3 regions of the Lysinibacillus sp. FSL H8-0500 genome follow, and region 2 is predicted to be linked to each of the others. Evidence: riboswitches for the same ligand, from Rfam matches in the RefSeq annotation. Region 2 holds a riboswitch; each other region holds the start of a gene.
What was found. Region 2 has a riboswitch for S-adenosylmethionine ahead of metK (methionine adenosyltransferase). Riboswitches for the same ligand answer to the same signal wherever they lie in the genome.

Region 1 (3,186 bases), 1.9 Mb from region 2:
TTTGCTTATGGTGCAATCGGCTTCGATGGCAACAAGCCTGTTAGCTTCTTACAGGCAGAAGGCGCAAAAGAAGTTGGTATTGAAATGTATACGTTATCCAAAACTTACAATATGGCAGGCTGGCGTATAGGCTTTGCAGTTGGTCATGCCGATATAATCGCTGCCATTAATCTGATTCAAGACCATTTATTTTGTAGCCAATTCCCCGCTGTTCAGCAGGCTGCCGCAGTAGCACTGACAGCCTCTCAAGCATGTGCGGAGGAACTAAGAGCTACCTATGAACGTCGGCGAAATGTGCTGATTGAAGAAGCTCACCGTATTGGCTGGCAGGTAACCGCGCCAAAGGGCTCCTTCTTTGCATGGCTGCCTGTACCATTCGGCTATACAAGCGAGCAATTCGCTGATTTATTGCTTGAAAAAGCGGATATTGCTGTTGCAGCAGGCAATGGCTTTGGACAATATGGCGAGGGCTATGTGCGCGTTGGCTTACTCGTTAGCGAGGAACGCTTACGTGAAGCAATTCACAGAATTGAAAAGCTACAACTCTTTAATATATAGCACTGCCTTGTCCTGTAGCTGGGTGACGCTGCAGGACTATTATTTTTCAATTTTCCTCGGCTGTGCTAACCCTTGCTCTAATGGATAAAATTGAACATGCCCTGTTTCCTCATCAAACTTTCTCATATGCTGAATGCCTTGCACCTCTGCCAGCACTATATCAGCCGTAATCACGATATTTCCACCTTTGATAAAATGACCACCTGATACATTGCCCCATTGATCGCTCATTGAACCATGAAAATGTGTTTCATATGCCCCATCACGTTTACAGACGACGCCTGAGCCTTGGATAAATTCAAGTGGACCTTCTTTTTCTATGACATCACTAAAGCACACTTTAATGCTAGAGGTGTCATCAGGCACTAAATAGACAAAGCTGCTTTTTTGAAAGCTACCAATACAGCTAACAATCGTTGCTGATTCGATATTCTGCTCAGCACAAAGCGCCTCAATTCCCTCAATGATATCTGTTCCCATTAAAAGACGGGCACTGATAACTTTTCCAAATGAACCCGTTCCATATTGAATGCGTACTGACATTGCTCTCCCTCTTTCTTTTGCATAAGGTTAAAAATATTTAAAATATTTATTGACTTACTATACCCTATAATTTATATTAGTTCTATCGGAATTATAAAAATATCATAAATCTCTTATCAAGAGTAGCTGAGGGACTGGCCCAATGAAGCTCGGCAACCTCCTTTTTGGAAGGTGCTAAATCCTGCAAACAGATGATGTTTGATAGATAAGAGAGGACATTTTTCATGAGCCTCTCTTAATTTGTAAGAGAGTTTTTTTATTTTCCAAAGCCGATAAAACATTTTTGGGGGTAGTTTTTCATGAAAAATAAATTTTTACTAGGTTTAGCAAGTCTTACACTAGCAGCAGCATTAGCAGGCTGTGGTTCAAAAGAGGAAAGTAAGGAGCAGGGCAAGGCAATTGATGAAAATAAAATTGTTGTAGGCGTTACTTCTGGCCCGCATGAGCAAATTGCAGAGGTAGCAGCGAAGGTCGCTAAGGAAAATGGCTTAGAGGTTGAACTTAAATCATTTTCAGATTATGTTTTACCAAATACAGCCCTAGCTGAAGGTGATCTTGATGCAAACAGCTATCAGCATGAGCCTTTCCTTGATACATTTAATAAAGATCATGATACAGATTTAGTACCAGTTGGTAAAACGATTTTAAATCCAATGGGTGTGTACTCTGAAAAATATAAATCCTTTGATGAGATTCCAGACGGTGCAACATTTGGTCTGCCAAATGACCCGACAAATGGTGCTCGTGCCCTTTTTGTACTGCAAGAAGCAGGCTATATTAAATTAAAAGATGGTGCAGACTTAACAGCCTCTATTCGTGATGTAGAGGAAAATACAAAGAATTTAAAATTTATTGAGTTAGAGGCAGCACAAATTCCTAAGCAGCTTAGTGAAGTAGATGTAGCAGCGATTAATACAAACTTTGCACTAGAAGCTGGCATTAATCCTAAAGAAGACTCTATTCTATTAGAATCTACTGACTCACCATACGTGAATTACATTGTAGTACGTGCTGAAAATGAAAATGACCCAACAATTAAAAAGTTTGTTGAGGCTTATCAATCTGATGAAGTACGTGCATTCATTGAAGAAGAATTCCAAGGTTCTGTAATCCCAAGCTGGTAATTATTCAGGATGCTTCTATAAATCTAAGAATCTGCTGAGGCTTCTCATATGAGGACAGGCAGATTCTTACTTTTTAGAGGTAGAAAAAGGAGCAATCATCATATGATTCAATTACAAAATATCTCAAAAGAATATAAATCCAAAAAAGGTGTTGTGAAAGCCGTTGATGGCATCAATCTTTCTGTAAAAAAGGGACAAATTCATGGTGTGATTGGCTATAGCGGCGCTGGTAAAAGTACCCTTATTCGCTGTGTCAATTTGCTAGAGCGCCCCACAGCAGGTAGAGTCCTAATTGACAATATAGACATCACTGCCCTTCCCCTTCATGAATTACGGCAAACTCGCCAAAAAATCGGGATGATTTTCCAGCACTTTAATCTTTTAAAAACAGCTACTGTTTATAATAATATTGCCGTTCCCTTAAAACTGCTTGGCTATAATGATGCGGAAGTTAAAAATCGTGTCGCGAAATATGCGGAAATCGTTGGTTTAACAGAGAAATTAGATAGCTACCCTAATCAGCTTTCAGGTGGTCAAAAGCAGCGTGTGGCCATTGCACGTGCCTTAGCGCAGGAGCCAGAAATTTTACTAAGCGATGAAGCTACAAGTGCGCTTGATCCTGAAACAACAGAGGCAATACTTGCACTCTTATTAAAAATAAATCGAGAATTAGGTATTACTATTTTACTCATTACCCATGAAATGAATGTGATTCAAAAAATTTGTGATGAGGTTTCTGTCTTAGAATCAGGCAAGGTTGTAGAATTTGGTACAGCTATTGAGCTTTTTGCAAAGCCTCAGCATCCAACCACAAGAAAATTTTTAAACACTATTTCGCAACGTAACTTATCACCTTCTCTTATTGAGCAATTGAATGTTTCTGGGAGCGTGATTCGTTTAACATTCCTTGGCGAGAGTACGGGGAAGCCTTTATTAGCCGAAGTTAGCAAAATCTATGATG
Region 2 (3,186 bases):
AAAATAATTACATAATGATTATATCGACATCCATGGTACTTTTTAATTTTATATTTTCATAAAGATGTGTATTTGATACGATAATACTACATCTATAGAAAGAAAAGAGGCGATTTTCATGATTTATCCATTTAAAGATAAAATGCCAAAGATCGATCCATCTGTTTTTATTGCTGATTACGCAACAATTACTGGTGATGTAACTATTGGTGCTGAGACAACCGTGTGGTTTAATACGGTCATTCGAGGCGATGTATCCCCTACTATTATTGGCAAACGCGTAAGCATCCAAGACTTATGCTGCTTACATCAAAGTCCAAAATATCCGTTAATTATTGAGGACGAGGTAACGGTAGGACATCAAGTGACTTTACATAGCTGTACAATTCGAAAAAATGCCTTAATTGGCATGGGCTCTATTATATTGGACGGAGCAGAGATTGGAGAGGGTGCATTTATTGGAGCAGGAAGCTTAGTGCCTCCTGGTAAAGTCATTCCTCCAAATAGCTTAGCATTAGGTCGTCCAGCAAAGGTTGTACGTGAATTAAATGCTGAAGATAAAGAGGATATGGAGCGCATCGTACGTGAATATGCTGAAAAGGGCCAATACTATAAATCCCTTCAAAAGTAAAAGTGTAAATACTGATTATCAAAAAATGGGTTAATGATTAAAATTAGGATGAAGTAGGTTAAACTCTTAAAAAGCGCGAGAAACCCAATGGTAACATTGGTTTCTTGCGCTTTTTTAAGCTAGTCCATTTTTCAATTATAGTATCTTACAATAACTTTATAATTACTTTATCGCTTTAGCTCAATAGTTTATAAACGTGCTTTTTCTCGCAGTGCATCGGCTTTATTTGTTTGCTCCCATGGTACCTGTAAATCTGTACGACCAAAGTGACCATATGCCGCAGTTTGCTTATAAATCGGACGACGAAGGTCAAGCATTTTAATAATACCTGCTGGACGTAAATCAAATAGCTCACGTACCCACTCCACAATCTCGCTTTCTGTTACTTTTCCTGTACCGAATGTATCAACAGCAATGGAAACAGGCTGAGCAACACCAATTGCATAAGCAAGCTGTACCTCAGCGCGCTCTGCTAAGCCTGCTGCTACGATATTCTTCGCTACATAACGAGCTGCATACGCTGCTGAACGGTCTACCTTTGTTGCATCCTTACCAGAGAATGCACCGCCACCATGACGCGCATAGCCACCGTATGTATCAACGATGATTTTACGTCCTGTTAAGCCAGCGTCTCCCTTAGGTCCACCGATCACGAAACGACCAGTTGGGTTGATGAAATATTTTGTGTTCGCATCTAATAACTGACTTGGTACAACTGGTGCAATAACAAATTCTTTTAAATCGGCTTGAATCTGCTCTAATGTTACCTCTTCATCATGCTGCGTTGAAATAACAATTGTGTCAACACGTACAGGTATATTATGCTCATCGTACTCTACTGTTACTTGTGTTTTACCATCAGGACGTAAATAAGCAAGCTCACCAGACTTACGCACCGCTGTTAAACGGCGTGCTAATTTATGTGCTAGGCTAATTGGTAAGGGCATTAGCTCTGGTGTTTCATTACATGCATAGCCAAACATTAAGCCTTGGTCACCTGCACCAATTGCTTCGATATCTGCATCTGTCATAGAGCCTTCACGTGCCTCTAATGCTTGGTCAACACCTTGTGCAATATCAGGTGATTGCTCACCTATCGCCACAAGCACTGCTAAGTTTTCTGCATCAAAGCCATATTTACCACGTGTATAGCCGATTTCTGCTACAGTATCACGAACAATACCTTTAATATCGACATACGTAGAAGTCGTAATTTCCCCTGCCACTAAGACTAAACCTGTTGTGACTGTTGTTTCACACGCTACACGTGCATTTGGATCTTCTGTTAAAATAGCATCTAAAATAGCATCCGAGATTTGGTCACAAATTTTATCTGGATGTCCCTCTGTTACACTTTCTGATGTAAACAATCGACGGTTTGTCATTTAGTTTTCCTCCTATTTACTTTTACAAAAGTATTGGTGTATGAATACGGTACTCATTACCCATGTCAAGTCCGCTCCGAAGGATTGAACTCTCAAGCCGTTACTGCTGCTTTTAACACGAGGGTTTCGAAAGATCCGTCATTATAATAAGGAAAGAACTATAGAGGCAGCCCTTTACATTGATTTTTAACAATAAAAAAAATCCTTTTCTCACGTTGTTTTACATGAGGAAAGGACTAATGACTACGCAACCTTTCACTCTTATCGTTCAAGGGTATGCCCCTTGCATCAGGTTGGCACCAACGCATGTCGTGAAATAGTTCATGCAGGTTGCCGGGTTTCACAGGGCCTGACCCTCCACCAGCTCGGGATAAGAGTATCCGTTCAATAACTCATGTTACTGAAAAGGTCGACTATTGTCAAATATTTTCTAATACGTGACTATTGTTTATTATTTTCCGCAATTACACAGTTCCACACTTCTGCATGTAATGTTTTTGACATAAAAAGAATATTATTATCATAAAACCCTTTAAATTTGGATGATGATGGAAATAAAAGCAAATTCAACCCTACAATATTTCTTACTCAGTGTGTTAACATATGTGTGACCCTATTTTCAAAATAAATTACAGTAGGATTGAATGAATTCTACTCGAAAAACATTATTTTTTGTCAGTTTATTGAAAAGTAATAAAAACTCGAAAATAATTTCTTAATTAGTATAGATTATTTAGGTAATTGTGTTATACTATTTTTGAAATTAAGAAAAAATCCCTCAGAATCAAGGGAATATTATAAAAAAGGATGGTATTTAATCGATGAATTCAGTAGAAATTGCAAATGAACTGAAGGAATTATTAAACGGTGGCAATGTTCAAGTTCAACTTTCAGTACCACAATTAGCAGAAAAGGCTACATCTCGTGGTGAAGCAATGTTAACGGTAGATGGCGCAGTTCGTGCAGAAACTGGCAAATACACTGGTCGTTCACCTAAAGATAAATATACAGTAGAAGAGGAAAGTACAAAAGATCAAATTGACTGGGGAAAAGTCAACCAACCAATTTCTTCTGAGGTGTTCGATAATTTATATGTGAAAGTCATCAAATATTTAAAAGAACGTGACGAATTATTTGTATTCAAGGGCTTTGCAGGTGCTGACAAAGATT
Region 3 (3,186 bases), 920 kb from region 2:
GAGGTAGATAGCTATGTAGCAGAAAGCATGAAGTATGCAAATTTTATAAGAACAAGGATTTCAACTTCTAGCTACTACAGGAAGACCTTTGTCCATATGTCATGAGTTAAAAGAATTAGGATGTGGAACCTTTATTACAGCAAATGGATCATTTGTAAAGCGTCAAGATCGTGTTACCCATAACTGTTCAAAATGTACAAGCTATTGTACAGAAACAATAGCATAACCTCGCATGTCGATGAATAGTGTACAAAGCCCAATAGATCTATATGCGATGTGGGAAATATTATCTTCTGATTATGAATAAAAGTATTGTGGATGAAGGGGTGTTTCTTATGTGCCTATTTGGGACAGGTAGGCTGAAAAAGATATGTCGCTCAATTTCTGAATATATATAACAGCGATGACATCCTTATATTGCGAAGTATGACAGCAGGATGTTTCCAGGGCAATAGCTGTTAAGGTTGTACTGGATTACTTTAATATGAACGCAGAGGATGCAATAAGCCTTTAGTGATGGTAATAATGATATACTGGAGCAGGTAGGATTGGGGTTGAAGACGGGGAACGGTAGCTTACTTAAAAAAATGCTACAAAATTTGTTACCAAGGTAGTATAGAGTTTACCCTGTGTCAGCTTTGAATTATTTAAAGTAGTAGATATTTCAAATTATAATGAAACCTATTGATCATTTGTTTAAAAATTTTTAGGTGGGATAGATTTATGGTGCATCATATACAATCTCTAATTGAACATTATGGGTATTTGGGTATTATCGTGATACTAATTGGCGGTATTGTCGGACTGCCGCTTCCAGATGAGGTATTTTTGACATATATAGGCTATAGTGTTTATCGAAAAAATCTTGCACATATTCCTGCATTAATCAGTGCCATGATTGGTGCAGTTGGAGGCATTACCTTAAGCTACTATATCGGTTATCGCTTTGGCTTACCATTATTGCAGAAATATGGTCCTAAGGTTTATATTACTGAACAAAAAATAGCTTTTACTAAAAAAATGTTTGTCAAAATTGGCCCTCTCTTATTAGTAATAGGCTATTTTATTCCAGGTGTCCGCCACCTAACGGCTTATATTGCAGCTATTAATAATTATCCCTATAAAAAGTTTGCACTTTTCGCTTATATAGGGGCATTTATCTGGACTTTCACATTTATATCGTTAGGAAAGACGCTTGGAGAGAAGTGGCGATTTGTTGGATACTATTTATCCCATTATAGTATCTATCTCATCCTATTGTTTATTGTGGGGATGCTCATTGCTTATTATCTATTCAAAAAAAGAAATGTACAAAAATAAAAGTCGGTATACGCTATACCGACTTTTATATTATGGTAAAATAGCAAATGACCGCACAGGGAAGCCCGATGCTTTTTCTGGCTTAGGTACAATATTGAAGATGATAGCGCCCTTCGTAGGCAGCTTGTCCAAATTAGTCATTAACTCAATCTGATAGGTGTCTTGCTCAAGCACGAAATATTCACCATTTAACTTACCATTTTTACGAAAATCTGCAGCAGAATCGGTATCGAAGGTTTCATGTCCAATCGCACTGATTTTGCGTTCCTTGAATAAAAATTGCAGGGCCTCTAAGCCCCAGCCTGGAATATGATTATGTCCAAGCTCATCTGTATTATTGAAGGCCTCCTTATCTGACCAACGTTTACTCCAATCTGTACGAAGTGCTACAAAGGTACCTGCTTCAATCTCTCCATGCTGGGTTTCAAAATCGAGAATATTCTGAACCGTTAGCGTAAAATCATGATTGCTCGCTGCCTCCTGTGATTTATCAATGACGATAAGAGGAAGAACAAGTTCTTTTAGCTCTAATTCTTCTAGGTAACGTCTGTCTCGCACAAAATGAATGGGTGGATCGATATGTGTACCATATTGACCTGGGAACGTGAATTGTTGGGCAAAGAAGCCATCATCATGAGAGAATAATGTTTCAAATTTTGCATCTTCAAACATAAAAAAATGTGGTGAGTTAGGGCCGAATGTATGTGTTAAATCAACCCATTGTTTTGATTTTAATAATTGCAATGCTTGTAAAAGTTCGTTTGCCATTTAGCTCCCTGCTTTCTGTTGATAGTAGTAAATAAAAAGGAATCCCCTTATATAGAAGAGGACTCCTGTATAAAACATATAGAAGTTCGTCTTCTCATCTGTAAGGACAAAACCTTGCCCTTTGGAATTAGCACCATACTGTTAAGCTGGTTGCTGAGACTTCATCGGGCCACTCTCTCTGTCTCTCTCGATAAGAAAAAATATAAGAATATTCAAAAATAATAATTATTACTACTCTACCATACATTTTTATTGTTTACAACTTCAATAGGAATACAAGGTTAATGTTTTTCACCAATTCATATTCAAGGTGATACCACAACAGCCACTATCAATAAGACGTATTTGGAAACCATCTGGCGTATAGTTTGTTTCGAATTTCATGGTGATACCAGCAGATGAAATTAATTGCTCAACTTGTGTTTTGTTTGAAAGCTGCGCTGCATTCATTAAATCATGGGCAAATTGCTGGGAGCTATCAATTTTATCCGTTAGTAATTGTGCTTGCCGTATCATCGTCTTGATCCGTGTAGCTGAGGCTTTGAATTTATGTGTATCGATGGGTGGAAAGGGGCCATTATTGGTTGGCATTGCCAAAGGTCTAATGGCAAGCTGCTGGGGTGGATACTGGTAGGGATGAATAAAATATGGATAAGGATTGTAATACAATGTAATTCCTCCTATCCTATAACTGATATCTTATCTTATGTATGACAAGAGTTTTAGGTGTTATTTTCAAAGGAGGAGAGCTGGCTGAAATAATGGTAACAGATATTGGTTCTGTTTAGAAATAGATGTCCTTTCACATGACGAGGTAAGTATTCCAGAGCTGGAAGAAGCGTTTGGTGTGATCTGTCCACCAGCTTTTTCCTCATTATCAATAAAAGCATCCTATAAGATATTTTTTTAAGTGTCTATCTTATAGGATACAGTTTCGCCCTTTAAGATAATTTATTTTAATAAACTGAATTTTTTTGTTAACCTTCTGATTTCTTCGTCCTCACCAGCCACTATTACGCCAACAGGCTCTGTTTCTTCTATACTACTATTAGAAATTTTTTCTTTATATACCTCAAATTCGTTGTTTAAGGTTTGCCC

Region 1: it holds a riboswitch for S-adenosylmethionine, as region 2 does, so the genes downstream of both, MHB44_RS02870 (MetQ/NlpA family ABC transporter substrate-binding protein) here and metK (methionine adenosyltransferase) in region 2, are expected to answer to the same signal.
Region 3: it holds a riboswitch for S-adenosylmethionine, as region 2 does, so the genes downstream of both, MHB44_RS21595 (cyclase family protein) here and metK (methionine adenosyltransferase) in region 2, are expected to answer to the same signal.

Annotation. Positions count from the first base shown of each region.
Region 1 covers NZ_CP150292.1:615,824-619,009, reverse strand. The annotation lists gene MHB44_RS02880 (pyridoxal phosphate-dependent aminotransferase) at 1-558, shown strand, start outside; gene MHB44_RS02875 (PPC domain-containing DNA-binding protein) at 598-1,101, opposite strand; SAM riboswitch class I at 1,212-1,313, shown strand; gene MHB44_RS02870 (MetQ/NlpA family ABC transporter substrate-binding protein) at 1,401-2,225, shown strand; gene MHB44_RS02865 (ATP-binding cassette domain-containing protein) at 2,328-3,186, shown strand, end outside.
Region 2 covers NZ_CP150292.1:3,570,156-3,573,341, forward strand. The annotation lists gene MHB44_RS16905 (gamma carbonic anhydrase family protein) at 119-631, shown strand; gene metK (methionine adenosyltransferase) at 820-2,016, opposite strand; SAM riboswitch class I at 2,275-2,393, opposite strand; gene pckA (phosphoenolpyruvate carboxykinase (ATP)) at 2,838-3,186, shown strand, end outside.
Region 3 covers NZ_CP150292.1:4,486,305-4,489,490, reverse strand. The annotation lists gene MHB44_RS21600 (DedA family protein) at 724-1,320, shown strand; gene MHB44_RS21595 (cyclase family protein) at 1,351-2,088, opposite strand; SAM riboswitch class I at 2,180-2,285, opposite strand; gene MHB44_RS21590 (hypothetical protein) at 2,380-2,757, opposite strand; gene MHB44_RS21585 (DUF2000 family protein) at 3,040-3,186, opposite strand, start outside.